Regions from separate parts of the Bradyrhizobium sp. URHA0013 genome, predicted to be linked through region 2. Evidence: predicted binding sites of a transcription regulator. Region 2 holds the regulator's gene; each other region holds the start of a gene.

Region 1 (4,166 bases), on a different contig from region 2:
ACACGCTACTCGCCAGGCCCTGTACGGGAACTGATGGGCCTTATGGTTTGCAGAGCGTAAAGGAAACTCGTTACCGCCGGGTTGATGCCGGTATCGGGGGATGAGAGTCTCGGTTGGTTAGGCGCTTTTGTTGGTTTTTCGCTCGACTTCAGTGAGAACCAAATAGCTGTTCTTGCCAAAGCTGATCGCCCAAAGCGCCGCCCAGGCACCCCACCGGTTCCTGACCTCGATCTCGACGGTTTGGCCGGGACTGCTGCGAACGACGAGCGGCTGGCTCCTGCCCCAATCAATGCTCGCATCGATCGTGCAGGTGCCGGCCGGCAGCGTGATCTCCAACACGTCGTTGCGTGCAAGCTTCCCAACGCTGGTCCCGTTGACCCACAGCTCGTACGACCTCAGCCAATCGGCATATTGGGACGCACGAACAAATCTGATGGTGCAGGCATTCGCATCGGTCATGATCAATCTCGGGCATGGTGATGTTGTCGAGAAAGCTGCGGCGGCGCATCGCTCACGCCAGCTGCCGCACATCTTCCGCGAGCGCGCGGTAGGACAGCGCCTCGGCGAGGTGCAGACGGCCGATTTTGTCGGCGCCGTCGAGATCGGCGAGCGTGCGCGCCACCCGGAGCACGCGGTGATAGCCACGCGCCGACAGCCGCATGGTCTCGGCGGCGTCGCGCAGGAGCTTCTGGCCTTGCGCATCCGGCTTGGCGATCTCCTCCAGCACCGAGGCCGGCGCTTCGGCATTGGTGCGAACCTTCGGCAGGCCGGCATTCGCGTAGCGTGCGAGCTGGATGTCGCGCGCCGCCGCCACGCGCGCGGCGACTTCGGCTGAGCCCTCTGCCGGCGGCGGCAGGATCAGGTCGGCGGCGGTCACCGCGGGAACCTCGATGCGCAAATCGATGCGGTCCATCAGTGGTCCCGAGATGCGGGCCTGGTAGTCGCCGGTGCAGCGATCGATGCGGCCGCGCTTGCAGGCATAGCCGGGCTCGAACGCATTGCCGCAGCGGCAGGGATTCATCGCGGCGACCAGCATGAAGCGCGCGGGATAGGTGACGCGGTGATTGGCGCGGGACACCGAGACCTCGCCGTTCTCCAGCGGCTGGCGCAACGAATCCAGCACGCGCGGATCGAATTCGGGGAGCTCGTCGAGGAACAGCACGCCCTGATGCGCGAGCGAGATCTCGCCGGGCCGGGCGCGCATGCCGCCGCCGGTGAGTGCGGCCATGCTGGCGGAATGATGCGGCGATCGGAACGGCCGCCGCGCCGTCAGCGCGCCGCCCTCGATCTCGCCGGCAACAGAGGCGATCATCGAGACCTCGAGCAACTCGCCCGGTGACAGCGGTGGCAGGATCGAGGGCAGGCGTGCCGCCAGCATCGATTTGCCGGCGCCCGGCGCGCCGATCATGAGCAGGTGATGGCCGCCGGCGGCCGCGATCTCCAGCGCCCGCTTGGCGCTCTCCTGTCCCTTGATGTCGCGCAGGTCGAGCGGCGAGGCAGCGGCTTCATGCACCTTCGGCACAGGCCGCGACAGCACCTGCGTTCCCTTGAAGTGGTTGGCGATCTGGATCAGCGAACTCGCGGCGATGATCTGGATGTCCGGACTCGCCCACGCCGCTTCCGAGCCGCAAGCCGCCGGACAGATCAGCCCCTCCTCGCGCACATTGGCGCCGATCGCGGCGGGAAGAACACCGGCCACCGGCGCGATCGATCCGTCGAGGCCAAGCTCGCCCAGAACAGTGAAGCCGGTCAGCGCATCCGGCGGGATCGCGCCGATCGCCCCCATCAGCCCAAGCGCGATCGGCAGGTCATAATGGCTGCCCTCCTTGGGCAGATCGGCGGGCGCGAGATTGACGGTGATCCGCCGCGCCGGCAGCGCCAGCCCCGAGGCGATCAGCGCCGAGCGGACCCGCTCGCGCGCCTCCGACACCGCCTTGTCCGGGAGACCGACGATCGCGAAGGCTGGAAGACCCGGCGCGACCTGCACCTGCACGTCGACCGCGCGGGCCTCGATCCCCTCAAAGGCGACGGTAGAAACCCGCTGAACCATGCCCGAACCAGCCTGCCTTTTTGCACAATTAGGGGTAGCAGAGCGGGCCGGTTCTTGCAAGAACAATACAGGAACATGCTCAGGGGCCGGGAGGTCCTAACTGATCGTAAACACGACGAAGACACTACGCCTCGAATGCAAGCTGCTCTGCTCAGCACATCCCAACGAATGTCCGCTACTCCTAGGGGTGCGGGATGGGCCGTGGTCTAACGGGTGAACAATTCAAATGCTTGCAAATCGCCGGAGAAGCGAACGACGGATGTGCACGCGGCTCGCCAAGATTCACTTTGGCGCGGGTTCGCTGCCGCGGGACTGCACGATCACGGATATTTCGGATGGCGGCGTGAAAGTGGTGGCGGAGTTCCTGGAAGTGCCGCCGCAATTCACCATCATCTTCGCGCCCGACTATTCCCGGCAGTGCCGCCTGCGCTGGCGCATCGGCTGCGAGTTCGGCGCTGAATTCACCGACTGAGCCGCGCAAGCGCCCCGCCTTAACGGGACTTTAGCGTTAATCGGTAAGCATCTCTGATCAGTCGCCGAGTGATCAGAGTATGTCCAAGCGTTTGTCCGTCGCCTCTCCTCCGGCGAGATATCTGTTTTCCGCGCTTCTGATCCTGGCTCTTGGCGGCTGCCAGACCACTGGCATCGAGGACATCACCGGCGCGCTCGGCGGAAAGTCGGAAACGGCTGGCAGGGCCGACACCAAGCCGGACGTGAGGCCGGACATGGACGCGCTGCGCGAGCGCTATCGCGCCAAGCCTGGTGATCCCAACGTCGCGCTCGAATACGGCAAGGCGTTGCGCCAGACCGGCCAGCGCGCGCAGGCGCTCGCGGTGCTGGAGCAGGCCGTGCTCGCCCATTCCAGCAACAAGGCGCTGCTCGCAGGCTACGGCCGCGCGCTCGCCGACAGCGGCAGTTTCCAGCAGGCGTTCGACGTTCTCGGCCGCGCGCATTCGCCCGAGGATCCCGACTGGCATATCCTGTCGGCGCAGGGCGCCGCGCTCGATCAACTCGGCCGCAACGAGGAAGCGCAGCAATATTACGCCGCCGCGCTCAAGATCGTGCCGGACGAGCCGTCGGTGCTGTCCAATCTCGGACTGTCCTACATGCTGCAGAACAATCTGCCGCGGGCAGAGGAAACGATGCGCCGGGCGCACGCGCGCAATCCCGCCGATTCGCGTGTGCGCGCCAATCTCGCGCTCGTGCTGGGACTGGAAGGAAAGCAGGCCGAGGCCGAAACCATGGTGAAGGCGGACCTGCCGCCGGATCAGGCGGCGGCAAAGGTCACGGCGCTGCGGCAGTTGCTGGTGAAGAAGCAGCAGCGGGCGGAGAAGTAACCCGCCCTCGCGCGTCAGGAAGCCTTGCTCAGGATGCCTTGCGATGCGGGGGTGACCCGCGCCCCGAACGGCCCTTCAGCTTCTTCAGCAGCGGTCCGAGCAGCGAGCGCTTCGGCTTCTTCACCTCGCCGCGCCCGGCAAGGCGGTTCGCCATGTTCTGGAACAGTTCGGTGGTGCGGTGGCTCTTGGAGACCTCGGCGATCATCTGGCCGTTGTTGGCCGCGGTCGAGAACAGCTTCGAATCGAACGGGATAACCGCGATCGGCTGGCTCTCCATGGTCTTGGCGAAGGCCTTGACCTCGATCTCCGCACGCTTGGGCATGCCGACCTGGTTGATGCAGTAGAGCGGTGGCCGGTCGTTCGGCCGCGCCGCCTTCAACACGTTCAGCATGTTCTTGGTGTTGCGCAGGTTCGCAAGGTCGGGCTCGGCCACGATCACGATGTCGTCCGCGTTGACCAGCGCACGCCGCGTCCAGCCCGACCATTGATGGGGAACGTCGAGCACGATGCAGGGCGTGGTCATGCGCAGCGTGTCGAACACCGCGTCGAAGGCCTCCGCGCCGAAATCGTAGACGCGGTCAAGGGTGGCAGGCGCGGCAAGGAGGCTGAGACGCTCGGTGCATTTGGAGAGCAGACGCTCCATCAGGGCCGTGTCCGGCCGATCCTGCGACAGCACCGCATTGGCGATGCCCTGCACCGGGTCCTGGTTGTAGTCGAGACCCGCGGTGCCGAAGGCGAGATCGAGATCGATCACGACGGAATCGAGTGCGAGGTCGCGG
Region 2 (4,166 bases):
GACGTGCGGAACATTCGCCCGAACGTGCCGAGCAGGAGTTTTCGCCGTGGCCTTGATGCCGGTTTCCGACGCGCTTGCCGCGGTGCTGGCGGGTGCAGAGCCGCTGCCGGAGGAAATGATCTCCCTCGACCAGGCCTACCATCGCGTGCTCGCGCGTGACGTCGCGGCGCGGCGCACGCAGCCGCCGCAGGCGATGTCGGCGATGGACGGCTACGCGGTGCGAGCGGCCGATGCCGCGACGATCGATTCGGAGCTCACCATCATCGGCGAAGTCGCGGCGGGCCGACCGTTCGCGGGGATGGTCGGCGCCGGCGAGGCCGTGCGGATCTTCACGGGCGGCGTCGTTCCCGGTGGCGCGGACGCCGTCGTGATCCAGGAGGACACCGTCGCCGCCGGCAAGCGTGTCACGATCAAGGAAGCCGCGATCGCCGGTCGGCACATCCGCCCCGCCGGCGTCGATTTCCGCGAGGGCGACGTGCTCCTGCGCAAGGGAAGCCGTCTCACCGAGCGCGACCTCGCGCTCGCCGCCGGGATGAATCATCCGCACCTTGCCGTTTACGGGCGTCCGAAGGTCGCGATTCTCGCCACCGGCGACGAGTTGGTGATGCCGGGCAGCACGCCCGGCCACGGCCAGATCGTCTATTCCAACGGCTACGCCCTGCACGCGCTCGCCCGCAGCGAAGGCGCCGAGACCATCGACCTCGGTATTGCCGCCGACACGCTGGAGGCCACCACCGCCGGCATCCGCCGCGCCCGTGAGAGCGGCGCCGACATCCTGATCACGACCGGAGGCGCATCGGTCGGCGACCACGATCTGGTCCAGCAGGCACTGCGGGACGAAGGCATCGCGATGGCGTTCTGGAAGATCGCGATGCGGCCAGGCAAGCCGATGATGCACGGGCGGCTCGGCGCAATGGGCGTGATCGGTCTGCCGGGCAATCCCGTGTCGTCCTACGTGTGCGCTTTCCTGTTCATGGTGCCGCTGATTCGTGCCCTGTCGGGCCGTTCAGTGCTTCACCATCGCCGTGAGCGCGCCGTGCTCGGCCGCGATGTCAGCGCCAACGACCAGCGCGAGGACTATCTGCGCGCGCATCTGGAGGAGCGTGACGATGGCACACGCGTCGTTCTTCCCGTCAATCATCAGGACTCTTCGCTGCTTGCGAATCTCGCTGCAGCACAGGTACTTCTCGTGCGCGCACCGTTCGCGCCGAAGGCCGAAGCCGGCACGGCTTGCGAAGTGTTGCGGCTCCCTGTCTGAGCGCCCCGGCAATGCGCGTTCCGCCAACTTTGCTCTGTTCACGGTAAATTAAGCAGTTGCGGAACATGTATCGAACATATAGTGTCCGTTCATGATTTGTTTCGAGCATGTAGCGGCATATTGCCGAATTCAGCGTCTCGGAATCGGACGACATCAACCGGGGGACTTTGGTCGAGATGTTAACGCGCAAACAATACGAGCTTCTGCGGTTCATCAGTGAACGTCTGAAGGAAAGCGGCGTACCGCCCTCCTTCGACGAGATGAAGGATGCGCTCGACCTGCGCTCGAAGTCGGGCATCCATCGCCTGATCACGGCGCTCGAGGAGCGTGGCTTCATCCGACGCCTGCCCAACCGCGCTCGTGCGATTGAAGTCATCAAGCTGCCGGAGCTCCAGGCAGCCGCCGGCAGCCGCCGCGGCTTCACGCCGAGCGTCATCGAGGGCAATCTCGGCAAGGTGCGTGCGAGCTCCAGCCTGCCCGCGGACGACGGCGAACGTCCCGTCGCGGTGCCGGTGATGGGCCGCATCGCGGCCGGCACGCCGATCGAGGCGTTGCAGACCCGCAGCCATACTATCAGCGTACCGCCTGACATGCTCGGCTCGGGCGAGCATTACGCGCTCGAAGTGCGCGGTGATTCCATGGTCGAGGCCGGCATCCTTGACGGCGACATGGCGCTGATTCAGCGCAACGAGAGCGCCGATACCGGCGACATCGTGGTGGCGCTGATCGACGACGAGGAAGCGACGCTGAAGCGCTTCCGCCGTCGCGGCGCCTCGATCGCGCTCGAGCCCGCCAACGCGGCCTATGAGGTCCGCATCCTGCCGCCCAACCGGGTGAAGATTCAGGGCAAGCTGATCGGGCTTTACCGGAAGTACTGATACCGGGAGTACTTGATACCGGGAGTGCTTGGCGCCGCGCGCGCTTCCGATCGGCATCGCCGGTCAGGGATTGGAGCGGATCATCGTCCGCTCCGGCTGGGTAGTCTTTCTGGTTCTGCACAGACTATCTGGCCCGTCCTTCGGCGCTGGCTCCTCGCGACGCCCACGAAGCGGAACTGGTTCGCGGCGCAAGTGTTCGAGGAAACAGCGGCCAGCGATCAAGCTCGACCGTTGCAGTCAAGCCGGCGATATTCGCGCACGCGCCTCCCGAATGCATCGCAACTCGCTTTGTTCCTATTGAATTCGGGAAAGATAATGTGATCGCGGCTCGCGGAAACCAGCCGCAGATTTGCCCACAACCAAGCAGAGCGTTCATGCTTCAACTCTGATAGAGGCCTGCGCCTCGATTAAGAGACGCGGGTTGCTATCCCAGCATGAGGAGCACCCGATGTGTGACTACAGCCTGCATGCCGTCGCGTCGCGCCCCGCCGAAGTCGGCGAGACGATCGTCACGACAAGCTTCCGCGGCACCTCGACGCGCGGCTTCGCCTCGGCAGCCGATCCGTCTGTTGCCGTCTGCCTGCTGCCGGGAACGGAGCTCGCCTTCGCCGACGACGTTCGCTACGACAATCGCTGGATCTGGACGCGCACCATCAATTCCCGCGTGGGCAAGTTCGGCAAGATCGATCCGCACGTTCCCGACCGCCATCACGACGCGATCGAATTCCCCGACGGCAAATATGTGCTGGTGACGCAGCTCGTCGAAGGCCAGCGCGCGACCGTGCTGCAACTGCCTGTGACCCAGCCGGTGACGGAGCGCGAGCACAAGGCGCAGGTCATCGTCGACAGGCAGCCGACCGTCACGCGCCTGCCGATCGGCTGACGCAGCCGGCTACGAGGTCGGAGGTCAAGATTGAATCGCCATCGCCGGCCGTGGCCGGCGAGATGGCGCGGTTTGCGCCCAGTGAATCCGAGCAGATGCACCAATCCACTGCATTGCTCCGCACCGTCAGATCAATCGTCGGCCTGCAAGTCGGTCTCCGCCGGCGTTGCGTCCTTGATGCGGGGCGCGATCGCCTTGGGCGCAAGGCTGCCGTCGAAATCACCCTCGCCTGCGCCGGCTGGCAACCAGGGGCGGCTCGCGCCTCTCGCCCTCACCGCCTGAACCGCAAAGCCGTCACCACGCTGCATTAGCGCCAGCGCGCTCTGGCTGGCGAGCCGCTGCCGATCGACCACCATCGCCGCGCAATCGGGCGGCGCGGGACGTGCCGTCACCACCAGCGCGGCCCGACTGCAATCGTCCGCGAGAGCGTCGACGCGCAGTGCCAGCGCGACCAACCTCCCGTCGGCCAGTGGCGTCACGCAGCCCGATTCGTCACAGGACACGCCATCGGCCAGCGAGGCTCTGCCGGCATCGCGCGGATCGGCGTCGGCAGCGAGCCATTCCTTGAGCAAAAAGCTGTCCTTGCTCGTTCTGATCAGGTGCAGATATCCGTCCCTGCCCCGCACCGCGACGCTGGCGCCATCCCCGGCAATCAGGATGTCGGGCTGCCGCGCCGACAGTCCCCAGAGGATCGCTGCCAGCAGGACCAGGGCGCCGGACCAGCGTAGCGGCGTGCGCAACAAGCCTAGCACAATGATTCCCAGGCTCGCCGCGATCAGCGGCGTGATCCCGAACGCCGGGATGCGGCCGACCGCGCCCGGTAAGGCCGCGACCCAGCGCGAGACCGCGACCATCCACTCGATGCCGATCCCCATCAGCCACCAGAACACGCTGTCCAGCCCGAACGGCGCAGCAAGCAGCCCCAACAATCCCGCCGGCATCACCAGCGCCGAGACCACCGGCATCGCGCCGAGATTGGCAAGCACGCCAAACGGCGTGACACGGTGGAAATGGAAAGCGGCGTAGGGCGTGGTCGCAAGTCCCGCAATCAGCGAGGCCATGAACAGCATCGCGATCTCGCGGCCACCCCACATCGCAATGCGCGCGGTCGCCGAATGGTCCGGCGAGGCAAACAAATTGGGCATGC
Region 3 (4,166 bases), on a different contig from region 2:
CCTGCCACAGTTTTGTGCGATCCTCCGGTTTGGTGGTCCAGGAGAAATCGCCGCCGCCGCAGTCCTTTGCGATCTCGCCGAAGGCCTTGGACTGTTCGCCGACCTCGATCTCGCTGCCGTGGAATTCCATCAGCAGCAGCGGCGTTTCCGACAGCGTCAGCTTCGAATAGGCGTTGCAGGCCCGCACCTGCGCGGCGTTGAGCAACTCGATGCGCGCCACGGGAATGCCGGTCTGGATCGCCAGGATCACGGCCTGACACGCCCCGTGCACGGTCTCGAACGACACCGCGCCGGCCGCGATGGTATCGGGGATGCCGCGCAGGCGGATGGTCAGTTCCGAGATGATGCCGAGCGTGCCCTCGGCGCCGACGAAGAGATGCGTCAGGTCGTAGCCGGCGGATGATTTCTTCGCGCGCGTGCCGGTCGTGATGATCTCGCCGTCGCCGCGGACCACTTTCAGCGCCAGCACACTGTCGCGCATGGTGCCGTAGCGCACCGCGTTGGTGCCGGAGGCGCGGGTCGAGGCCATGCCGCCGAGGGAGGCGTCCGCGCCGGGGTCGATCGGGAAGAACAAGCCCTGGTCGCGCAGATGCTCGTTCAGCGCCTTGCGGGTGACGCCGGGCTGGATCACGCAGTCGAGGTCCTCGGCATGCACCGCGAGCACCTTGTTCATGTCGCGCAGGTCGATGCAGATTCCGCCGGCGGGTGCGTTGACCTGGCCCTCGAGCGAGGTGCCGGTGCCGAAGGCGATGACGGGCACGCCGTTTTTCGCGCAGATCCGCACCACGTCCTGGATGTCGGCGGTCTCCTGCGCCATCACCACAGCGTCCGGCGGCTGGTTCACGATCCATGTGGTGGTATGGCCGTGCTGCTCGCGGACGGCCTGCGAGGTGATGAGGCGGTTGCCGAACCGCGCGGCAAGCTGCTCCAGCGCGCTCGCAAGGGCTTTCGGCGCCGGCCGCGGCGGATTATTGGTGATGGTCGTACCCACGGACGTTCCTCCCGACGAGACGAACCGTGGCAAAGGACATCTCACCGGTCAAGTCAAGCGACCGGATGCTTAGCTGGGGAAGGACACATGCCGGAGACTGCTGCCACAACGATCGAGGGCGCGCCGTTCCGCGCCTCGATCATGCAGATCGAGCCGCAATGGATCGACTACAACGGCCACCTCAACATGGCCTATTACAACGTGATGTTCGACCGCGCGATCGATCAGATGTGGCTGACGCTCGGGATCGGGCCGGGCTACATGAAGGAGCGCGGCGGCTCGACCTTCACTGCCGAGTGCCACGTGCGGTATCTGCGCGAAATCCACCTCGGCGATCCCGTGCAGGTCTCGGTCTGGTTGCTGGAAGCCGACGACAAGCGGCTTCACACCTTCCAGGAGCTGCGACACGCCACCGAAGGATGGGTATCCGCCACGTCGGAGAACATGTCGCTCCACATCGACATGGGCTCACGAAAGGTGGCGGCTTTTCCGCCAGACATAAGCGAGCGCATCGCAGCGGTGGTCAAGACCCACAGCGCGGTGCCACGGCCCGAGGGCATCGGCCGGAACGTGGCGATGCCCTCGAAGCGGTAAGCGCGCTAGACCCTGGTGCGGCCGCGGGCCAGACCGACAACGGCCGAGACCAGGAACAACACGACCGCGATGAAGAAGATGATCTTGGCGATTTCGATCGACGCGCCGGCGAGGCCGCCAAAGCCCAGGATACCGGCGATCAGGGCGATAACCAGAAACGTCACTACCCAGCTAAGCATGATCCGAACCTCTGTTTCGATGTCTGTCTGCGATCGGCGCGGCTGACGCGCCTCACTTGCAGAACCAATCGCCAACTCGGAACAATGGTTCCGAGCCGCTAGGGCCGGAAATTCGCCTGACCCGCAGGAACAAATTGGCTTTCCGCGCACGTGGAAAACCCCCGCCCGCGGCCCCATATAGGGACCAATCCCTGTTAAGAAGGCTCCCCTTTCACCACCCCGCGGTGCCAACGTGGGGCAAATGATTCGCATGACCGAGCCGAGCAAGATCACGTCCCAGAGCGTCCCCGACCACCAGCCCGCAGCCGGCGGCATCGCCGCGCGTGCGCGGGCCTCGGTGGGCCCGCAATACCTGTCCGGGCTCAATCCGGAGCAGCGCGAGGCTGTGGAAACGCTGGACGGCCCGGTTCTGGTGCTGGCCGGCGCCGGCACCGGCAAGACCCGCGTGCTGACCACGCGCATCGCCCATATCCTGAGCCAGGGCCGCGCCCGGCCATCCGAAATCCTGTCGGTGACCTTCACCAACAAGGCCGCGCGCGAGATGAAGCACCGGCTGGGTCAGATGCTCGGTCATGCGGTGGAAGGGATGCCGTGGCTCGGCACTTTCCACTCCATCGGCGGGCGCATCCTGCGGACCCACGCCGAGCTGGCGCAGCTCAAGTCGAACTTCACCGTGCTCGACGTCGACGATCAGGTCCGACTGCTCAAGCAGCTTCTGCAAGCCGACAATATCGACGACAAGCGCTGGCCCGCGCGCATGCTCGCCGGCCTCATCGACGGCTGGAAGAATCGCGGCCTGACGCCGTCGCAGGTGCCGTCGGGCGAAGCCGCCGTGTTCGCCAACGGCAAGGGCGGCAAGCTCTATGCGAGCTACCAGGAGCGGCTGAAGATTTTGAACGCCGCCGATTTCGGCGATCTGCTGCTCGAGGACATCCGCATCTTCCGCGAGCACCCGGATATCCTGCGGCAGTACCAGGAGCGCTTCAAATTCATCCTGGTCGATGAGTATCAAGATACCAACGTCGCGCAATATCTGTGGCTGCGGTTGTTGTCACAGGCGCCATCGTCCAATCCGTCATTGCCCGGCTTGCCCCGGCAAGCCATCGATTCTTCGCGAGATGGATCACCGGGGCTCGACGCTTCGCGTGGGCCGAGTGATGCCGAGAATGACGATGAGGCGCCGAATCCGGCGAACGAAAAAAACCACGTCAAAAATATCTGCTGCGTCGGCGACGACGACCAGTCGATCTATGGCTGGCGCGGCGCGGAGGTCGACAACATCCTGCGCTTCGACCATGATTTTCCCGGCGCCAAGGTCATCCGCCTCGAGCGCAACTACCGCTCGACCGGCCACATCCTCGCCGCCGCCTCGCACCTGATCGCCCACAATGAAGGCCGGCTCGGTAAGACGCTGCGCACCGAAGACCATGACGGCGAGAAGGTCACGGTGACAGGCTCGTGGGATTCGGAAGAGGAAGCCCGCGGCATCGGCGAGGAGATCGAGCAGATCCAGCGCCAGGGCGACAAGCTCAACGAGATCGCGATTCTCGTTCGCGCCTCCTACCAGATGCGCGAGTTCGAAGACCGCTTCGTCACGCTCGGCCTGCCCTATCGCGTCATCGGCGGCCCGCGCTTCTACGAGCGCGCCGAAATCCGCGACGCGCTGGCCTATCTGCGCGTCATCAATTCGCCGGCCGACGATCTCGCCTTCGAGCGCATCGTCAACACGCCCAAGCGCGGCCTGGGCGATGCCACCGTGCAGATGCTGCACGATCACGCCCGCAAGCGCCGCATTCCGCTGTTCGAGGCGGCGCGCGCGGTGGTCGAGAGCGACGAGCTGAAGCCGAAGGCGCGCGGCTCGTTACGCGACGTCGTCGCCCAGTTCGACCGCTGGCGCGCCCAGCGCGAGGTCACCTCGCACACGGAGCTCGCCGAGATCGTGCTCGACGAGAGCGGCTACACCGAGATGTGGCAGAAGGACCGTTCGGCGGACGCCGCGGGCCGGCTCGAAAACCTCAAGGAGCTGGTGCGCTCGATGGAGGAGTTCGAGAACCTGCAAGGGTTCTTGGAGCACATCTCGCTGGTGATGGACCGCGACAGCGGCGCCGATGAGGACGCAGTGTCGCTGATGACCTTGCATTCGGCCAAGGGGCTGGAATTCGACAACGTGTTCCTGCCGGGCTGGGAGGAAGGCCTGTTTCCGAGCCAGCGCACGCTGGACGAACAGGGCCGCGCCGGCCTCGAGGAAGAGCGCCGGCTCGGCCATGTCGGCCTGACCCGGGCCCGCCGCCGCGCCAAAATCTACTTTGCGACCAACCGCCGGATCCACGGCTCCTGGTCGACCACGATCCCGTCGCGCTTCCTCGACGAATTGCCGGCCGCCAATGTCGAGATCACGGAAT

Evidence for each region. The regulator LexA, encoded in region 2, represses DNA repair genes until DNA is damaged. The targets are predictions, from matches to a motif close to TGTTCNNNNTGTGTTCNG.
Region 1: N551_RS0106305 (YifB family Mg chelatase-like AAA ATPase) is a predicted target of LexA. The motif match lies at 2,109-2,126, and genes of this name have one in related genera.
Region 3: N551_RS0134165 (ATP-dependent helicase) is a predicted target of LexA. The motif match lies at 1,824-1,841, and genes of this name have one in related genera.

The regions. Positions count from the first base shown of each region.
Region 1 covers NZ_JADK01000003.1:1,297,329-1,301,494, reverse strand. Annotated here, with positions in the region: gene N551_RS0106310 (hypothetical protein) at 118-459, opposite strand; gene N551_RS0106305 (YifB family Mg chelatase-like AAA ATPase) at 512-2,050, opposite strand; gene N551_RS0106300 (PilZ domain-containing protein) at 2,277-2,522, shown strand; gene N551_RS0106295 (tetratricopeptide repeat protein) at 2,602-3,387, shown strand; gene N551_RS0106290 (AAA family ATPase) at 3,416-4,166, opposite strand, start outside.
Region 2 covers NZ_JADK01000007.1:304,335-308,500, forward strand. Annotated here, with positions in the region: gene glp (gephyrin-like molybdotransferase Glp) at 47-1,258, shown strand; gene lexA (transcriptional repressor LexA) at 1,435-2,136, shown strand; gene N551_RS0111645 (hypothetical protein) at 2,585-3,019, shown strand; gene N551_RS0111650 (ComEC/Rec2 family competence protein) at 3,151-4,166, opposite strand, start outside.
Region 3 covers NZ_KI912427.1:998,466-1,002,631, reverse strand. Annotated here, with positions in the region: gene N551_RS0134180 (FAD-binding oxidoreductase) at 1-991, opposite strand, end outside; gene N551_RS0134175 (thioesterase family protein) at 1,079-1,585, shown strand; gene N551_RS37610 (DUF1328 domain-containing protein) at 1,591-1,764, opposite strand; gene N551_RS0134165 (ATP-dependent helicase) at 2,006-4,166, shown strand, end outside.